Regions from separate parts of the Streptomyces sp. NPDC025273 genome, predicted to be linked through region 3. Evidence: riboswitches for the same ligand, from Rfam matches in the RefSeq annotation. Region 3 holds a riboswitch; each other region holds the start of a gene.
What was found. Region 3 has a riboswitch for cyclic di-AMP ahead of AB0F38_RS16175 (transglycosylase family protein). Riboswitches for the same ligand answer to the same signal wherever they lie in the genome.
Positions count from the first base shown of each region.

Region 1: linked by a shared signal. The riboswitch ahead of AB0F38_RS22605 (C40 family peptidase) and the one ahead of AB0F38_RS16175 (transglycosylase family protein) in region 3 are both predicted to bind cyclic di-AMP.
Region 2: linked by a shared signal. The riboswitch ahead of AB0F38_RS14635 (LysM peptidoglycan-binding domain-containing protein) and the one ahead of AB0F38_RS16175 (transglycosylase family protein) in region 3 are both predicted to bind cyclic di-AMP.

Region 1 covers NZ_JBEZYP010000014.1:93,625-95,874, forward strand. The annotation lists partial or broken gene AB0F38_RS22595 (ATP-dependent Clp protease proteolytic subunit) at 1-215, shown strand, start outside; gene AB0F38_RS22600 (hypothetical protein) at 222-530, shown strand; cyclic di-AMP (ydaO/yuaA leader) riboswitch at 894-1,066, shown strand; gene AB0F38_RS22605 (C40 family peptidase) at 1,070-1,540, shown strand; partial or broken gene AB0F38_RS22610 (LysE family translocator) at 1,559-1,747, opposite strand; partial or broken gene AB0F38_RS22615 (LysR substrate-binding domain-containing protein) at 1,750-1,977, shown strand; gene AB0F38_RS22620 (ATP-binding protein) at 2,071-2,250, opposite strand, start outside.
Region 2 covers NZ_JBEZYP010000007.1:162,451-164,700, reverse strand. The annotation lists gene AB0F38_RS14645 (SMI1/KNR4 family protein) at 1-251, shown strand, start outside; gene AB0F38_RS14640 (hypothetical protein) at 349-585, opposite strand; cyclic di-AMP (ydaO/yuaA leader) riboswitch at 944-1,129, shown strand; gene AB0F38_RS14635 (LysM peptidoglycan-binding domain-containing protein) at 1,134-1,994, shown strand.
Region 3 covers NZ_JBEZYP010000008.1:219,862-222,111, forward strand. The annotation lists gene AB0F38_RS16170 (transglycosylase family protein) at 1-534, shown strand, start outside; cyclic di-AMP (ydaO/yuaA leader) riboswitch at 825-995, shown strand; gene AB0F38_RS16175 (transglycosylase family protein) at 996-1,694, shown strand; gene eno (phosphopyruvate hydratase) at 1,978-2,250, shown strand, end outside.

The sequences.
Region 1 (2,250 bases), on a different contig from region 3:
CCTCCGATCTCGAGATCGAAGCACGCGAGTTGGTGCGTGTGCGCGAGACGCTCACCGCCATGCCGGCCCGTCACACCGGGCGTTGTACGCAGGACATCAGTGCCGCCATCGAGCGGGACACCATCCTCGACGCCCCGGCCGCCCAGGCGTACGGACTCGTGGACCACGTCATGGAGAACCGCACCCCGTCCCAGCCGCCGCACCCCGCGAGGTGAATCCCGATGCATTCCCCCCAGCTCCCGCCGCTGCCCGCCCTGACCCGCGCCGAGGCCCAGTTCATCGACTGCTACCTGGAAGTGCTCGACCAGGTCGGCCGGATCAATCCGGCCCGCGGCAGCGACACGTACGGGGCGCTCAGGGCCGCACAGGCGCTGGCCTCCCGCGCGGCCTCCCTCCGCGACGCCCTCGTCGTCATGCACGAGCGGGGCGAGGCGCAGATCCACGCGGCCACGCTGGCGCGGGCGCTGCGGCTGCTGGACGGGGAGCGGCGCGCGGGACGGGTCACCATGCCCCCCGCCCGGTCGAGTTGACGGGCGCCCCGCCCGACTCCCCCGGACCAACGGCCCTTCCGGGCCCGTTCACGACACGCCCGACGGGACGCCCAGATTTCCTCGCTCGTTCGGCGTAGGCGGTCCCCCGCACGAGGGACAGCTCAACTTGCGGACGCGCGCGGACACTGAGCGGAATATGTCGTTCCGCCGCTGGTACGGGGCTGGTCGGCAGGCGCCGCCGAAGCCCTGGATCCATCCCGTCCACCTGAATGGATCAGTCGTGACGACTCTCACATAACGCCGTTTCAGCTCGGAAATCCGGCCGTACGTGAGTAAAGATCCCTGGGACGACAAGCCCCCGCCACCGCGGCGGGGCGGTCCGGGCGGACGCCGAGTCCTGCCGCTGTCCGGATGCCTGGTCGACAGAAGTGGATCGGCAGGAGTGGAGGACCCGAGCACATCGGGCCGACCGGACATCCGGACGGCCCTCGGGGTGAAGCCGCCGTGTGCGGCCGGGCAACTTCGCCAGCCCGAACCCGACAGGTCATCCTTCACAGGCGGCTGACGAAGGGTTGCGCATGACTGCGCAGGTTCATGTCCCGTCTCTGCTCGCCCGGGCCGGAACGGCCTCGGTTCTCACCGTCGCCCTCGGCGCCACCATGCTCGCCCCCGGCCTCGTCAACGACGCCGAGGCCGCGGCCCACTCGACGAAGGCACTCAAGATCGCCGCCTCGAAGAAGGGATCGCCCTACGGCTACGGCGCCACAGGCCCCCACCGGTTCGACTGTTCGGGCCTGACGCTCTACTCGTTCAAGAAGGCGGGCAAGAAACTCCCCCGCACGGCCCAGCAGCAGTACAACAAGACCCGCCACATCACCGGATCGCAGCGACAACGCGGCGACCTGGTCTTCTTCCACGCGGGCCGCACTGTCTACCACGTGGGCATCTACGCCGGCGGAGGGAAGATCTGGCACTCACCGAAGACCGGGGCCGTGGTCCGGCTGGAGAAGATCTGGTCGAAGAACGTCTGGTACGGGAGGGTCCGCTGACGGCCGCACCCACCAGGATCAGTGCAGCAAGGGCCCGGTCACCAGTACGAGCCCCAGCGCGGTGAGCGCCGCGCCGCTGCCGCCCTCGACGGCGCGGGCGGTACGCGGCCGGCGGAGCCACCGGCCGAGACGGTCCACCAGCAGGGCCACGGCCGGGAACGGGACGAGCGCCGGCAGTACGACCACCGAGGCCGGCAGCCGAGTCCTGGTGCGAATCCCCCGGCTACGCGCTGGTCAGCGCCGGGCTCGGCGTGGCGGTGGTGCCGGAGATGGTCGCTTCGATGTCCCCGGCCCCACTCGCCGTACGCCGGCTGGAACCCGCGGCCTTCCGGCGGACGATCTCCGTGGTGCACAGGGATGATCGCGATACCGCTGTCGCGACCACGTCGAGGGCCCTGCTCCGCGGCGGCTTCGGCCGGGCGGCAGGTGCGCAATGACCACGGGTGTGCACGCCGTGGTCGGGTCCGCACAGGAGATCTGGTCCGCGCCGGAAGGCGGGCCCTCACCGGACGCGAGGTCTGGGCGGGACGTCAGGTCTGTGCGGGGACGGACCAGGGAAGGACGATCGATACGGTCTTACCGCCGTCCGGGGTGGGACTGACGCCGAGCCGCCCCCCGCACTCCTTGGCCAGGGCCCGGATGATCACCATGCCGCGGCCGTTGTCCTGCTGTACCGCCGCGGGCAGCCGCTGGGGCCAGCGCGGGTGACT
Region 2 (2,250 bases), on a different contig from region 3:
CGACGGACGAGGACCCCGACCGCTGGCCCGTGGTGGTCTGCGGCCGGCACACCGTGCCGACCTTCGCGGTGTACCGCTTCGGGATGGCCGAGTTCCTCCGGAGGCTGCTGGCCGGCAGCTTCGAGTCCGTCCCCCTCAGCGTGGACGGGATGAGGGGGCGCCAGTCGCACGCGTTCGTGAGCCGGGTCGTCCAGCGGGCCCGACGCAGGGCGGGCCTCGACCCCTGGACCGGCGAACTTCCGGCCGGCTGAGGCGACGGCGCCACGATGCTCGTGTGGTGGCGCGGCGTGGACGCACGGTCGGGGAGGCGCGCAGGCAGGGCGACGCCCCGTGCGGTGTGCGCCGGGCTCAGTGCGGCCTCCAGGTGAACTTGCCGCCGCCCACCCACCGGACCGCCGCCGGGTCGTCGAGGTCATGGACCCTGATGCCGGCAGCCCGCGCGATGAACAGCACGTCCGTCATCGAGGTCGCCCGGCCGGCCATCTCTCCGTCGATCTCCATGATGCGGAACGGCGGATCGCCGGGCTGGACGGGCAGGACGGTGATCCGCGGGTTCGTGGGGTGAGGGCGTGCGCTGTCGGTCATGCGCTGATCGATTCCACGCGGCTGCCGCTGATATGCCCTGAAACGTACCAATGAGCCGTATGCCCGATTTAGTGAGTTATCAGTAATTCATCCCGTAATTCATAAAAGGCCATTTCGTGCGACCCGAGTGGTTTCAGGTGGTCGCAAATCGCCCTTTTCGGACCCCGTGACCAGGGTCACTCCCGCGGGTCCCGGACGCATCGACATGTCGACCGGTTCCCTTGCGCGCCAAGAAGGTTGGCATCGTGGGTGTGGGGTTGATTACATGAATTCCGATGGATCGATCTTGCAAGTGAATTGTGATCACGAATTCGGGGCTTGTTCCTTTCGCTATTCCTCGCCTACGGTCACCCTCACTCCGGATGGAACGCCGAATCCTGCCGCCGTCCGGGAACCCGACCACATCTCGTACGGCAGGAGCGGGGGACCCAGGTAAGTGCCGATCCGGTACCCGGAGCGGCTCGGGGTGAAGTCGCATGCACACGCGGCCGGGCATCTCCAGCCCGAACCCGACAGCTCACTTCGCAGGCGGCGGAGAGGAATTCACCATGCCCGCAAAGGGTAAGCACCGTCGTTTCAGGACCAGTTCGCTGACCCGCGGCATCATCGCCGTGAGCACGGGCGGAGCTGCTCTCGCCCTTCCCGTGATCGGCGCGACCGGAGCCTTCGCCGCACCGGCGCAGCCGGTCGCCGTCGAAAAGGTGACCACGTCGACTGCCGTATCAGGCAAGGCGATTGCCGCGCAGAAGTCCGCGCCCGTCACCTATTCCGTGATCATTGGCGATTCCCTTTCCAAGATCGCGCGTGAGCATTCCGTCGAAGGCGGCTGGAAGGCGCTGTACGCCGACAACCGAAAGGCCGTCGGCGGAAACCCCGACCTCATTCACGCCGGTCTGAAGCTGACGATCGGTGCGAAGGCCGAGAGCAAGTCGGCGGACAAGGCCGGAACGGCGGACAAGGCCGAATCCAAGGCGTCCGCCTCCGCCGAGCGGAGTGCCGACCGTGCCGACCGCTCGGACCGCACCGGCACCGCGCTCGCCGCGCAGGGCGCGCCCGCGGCGGCGCCGGCCGCCGCTCCCGCCGCGTACACGAACGACCTCGACGGCTGGATCAAGGAGTCGCTGGCGGTCATGGCCGAGCACGGCATCCCGGGCAGCTACGACGGCATCCACCGCAACATCATGCGTGAGTCCTCGGGCAACCCGATGGCCATCAACAACTGGGACTCGAACGCCGCCGCGGGCATCCCGTCCAAGGGCCTGCTGCAGGTGATCGACCCGACCTTCCAGGCCTACCACGTGCCCGGTACGTCGATGGACAGCTACGACCCGGTCGCCAACATCACGGCCGCGTGCAACTACGCCGCCGACCGGTACGGCTCGATCGACAACGTGTTCGGCGCCTACTGAGGCTCCGCCGTGTGACAGCGGAGCACCGACGACGGGTGGTGCGGGTTCGGAAGAACCCGCACCACCCGTCGTTCGTGTCCGGCGCGGCGGCGGCGGCGATCGGTCGGCATGCGGCACGAGCCTGCCGCGGGTGCGGGGGTGTCGGTGTTCCCCGGGCCGCGGCCCCGCACCGCGGCTTCCCCGCCCGTGCCGACGGGGGCAACCATGCCTGGGGGCGGGGGAGTTGCTCGTGATCGTCGTGGCGTGAGCGACGGGG
Region 3 (2,250 bases):
TCGGACACCGCTTCGGGCGGGACGCCGGACAAGGCGGACGGGAAGAACAAGAACGACAAGGCGGACACGTCCGAGGAGGACGCCGCGCCGGACGCGCCCGAGCCGTCCTCGTCGCCCTCCACCTCTCCGTCCCCCGGGGCGTCCGGAACGTCCGGCGCCGCGGAGGGCGCCGGCGAGACGGGCGGGAAGCACCGCGGTCCGGCGGCCCCCGAGGCGGATGCCGGGACGGACCTGGAGAGCGGGCGCGAGTCCGGCCGGCACGCCTCGCGCGGCGAGTCCGGCGCCCGTGAGGGTGCGGAGGCCGGCGCGGACGGGACCTACACCGTCCGCGAGGGCGACAACCTCTGGGCGATCGCCGACGCGCGGGAACTGCCCGGCGGCTGGCCCGCGCTCTACGCGGCCAACAAGACGGAACTGGGCTCCGACCCGGATGTGATCCTGCCCGGCCAGAGTCTCGACCTGGGCCTCCAGGCGGACGCGAAGGATGCCGGAGCGGACGCGCAGCCCGGTGCCGAGGCCGCGGTCGGCAAGTGATCAAAGACGGGAAAACACCCCAAAATCAGGGGTAGTTCAGGGGCCTATGTCCACTTATGCGTAAGTGAGACATGGGTCTCTTTGCTTGAACTGGCCCGCCTCACCCGTCTGCTCGGCCCGTATCGCCTCCGACCTGCGGAAACGGCAGGGTCCTCCAGGGTGATAAGTGCTGATTGACAGTTATGTCCATCTTTGAATGTCGGCGTTGTGTGTGTTTACGGTCTGAACCGCTCGCACCGCGGGCACCTTCGACCGACACGCCGAATCCTGCCGTCGGCCGAAGGGGACAGACGCGTAAAGCGCCGTAGGCAGGAGCGGGGGACCCAGGTAAGTGCCGGACCCGGCCGTCGGAAGACGGGCGAGGGCCGGCTCGGGGTGAAGTCGCCTGCCAGTGCGGGCGACCGGGCAACTCACAGGCCCGAACCCGACAGCTCACCTCGTAGGCGTCGGTGAGGAGAACCATGCTGCTTTCGAGCAAGGGCAAGCACCGTCGCCCGTCCAAGGCCGTCCGTATCGCCACCCTGGCCGGCGTCACCGGTGCGGCCGTGGCCGTTCCGCTGATGGGCGCGACCGGTGCCTCCGCCGCCTCCGTCGCCACGTGGGAAGCCGTCGCGCAGTGCGAGTCCGGCGGCAACTGGTCCATCAACACCGGCAACGGCTACTACGGCGGCCTGCAGTTCTCGCAGTCCAGCTGGGCGGCCGCCGGCGGCACCCAGTACGCCTCCCGCGCCGACCTGGCCAGCAAGGACCAGCAGATAGCCACCGCCGAGAAGCTCCTCGACCTGCAGGGCCCGGGTGCGTGGGCCTGCGCCGGCGCCGGCGGCCTGACCGACGACGGTGTGGACCCGGGTGTCGACACCGGCTCCGCGCAGAGCGAGGCCGAGCCGAAGGCGGCTCAGCCGGAGCGCGAGGCCGAGCAGCCCGCCAGCCGCAGCGAGACGCGCACGGCCCCCGAGGCCGAGAAGACCGTGACCACTCCGACCGGCGACAAGGTCAAGAAGGGTGACGGCGAATACAAGGTGAAGGCAGGCGACACCCTCAGCACGATCGCCGGGGCCAAGGGCGTCAAGGGCGGCTGGCAGAAGGTGTTCGAGCTGAACGACGACATCGTCGAGGACGCCGACCTGATCTTCCCGGGTCAGCAGCTCCACCTGAAGTAGTCCCGGCCTTTCCTCCCGGCGGTGCTCCCGGCCCGGCGCGCTCACCCCCGTGTGCGCCGGGCCGGGGCGTTTTCCCGGGGGTCCCGTGAGGGCGATCGTTCAACTGTTGTAGTTACCGGCCAGTAAATTTCTGGAGCTTTGCCGGTAATGCGGGTCCTTGGGTCCTTTTTCGTCCCAGGGGACGGGCGGTCGGCCGACGGAGCGGGCCGGGCCGGTTAGGCTCGTGCCGCAAGGCCACAGTGACCCTGCACAACCAGTGTCATATCCCAGAAGGAGATGCCTCGTGCCGTCCATCGACGTCGTCGTAGCCAGGGAAATCCTCGACTCCCGGGGCAACCCCACGGTCGAGGTCGAGGTTGGCCTCGACGACGGCAGCACGGGACGTGCTGCCGTTCCGTCCGGCGCCTCCACCGGTGCGTTCGAGGCCATCGAGCTTCGCGACGGCGACCCCAACCGCTACCACGGCAAGGGTGTCGAGAAGGCCGTCCTCGCCGTCATCGAGCAGATCGGCCCGGAGCTCGTCGGTTACGACGCCACCGAGCAGCGCCTCATCGAC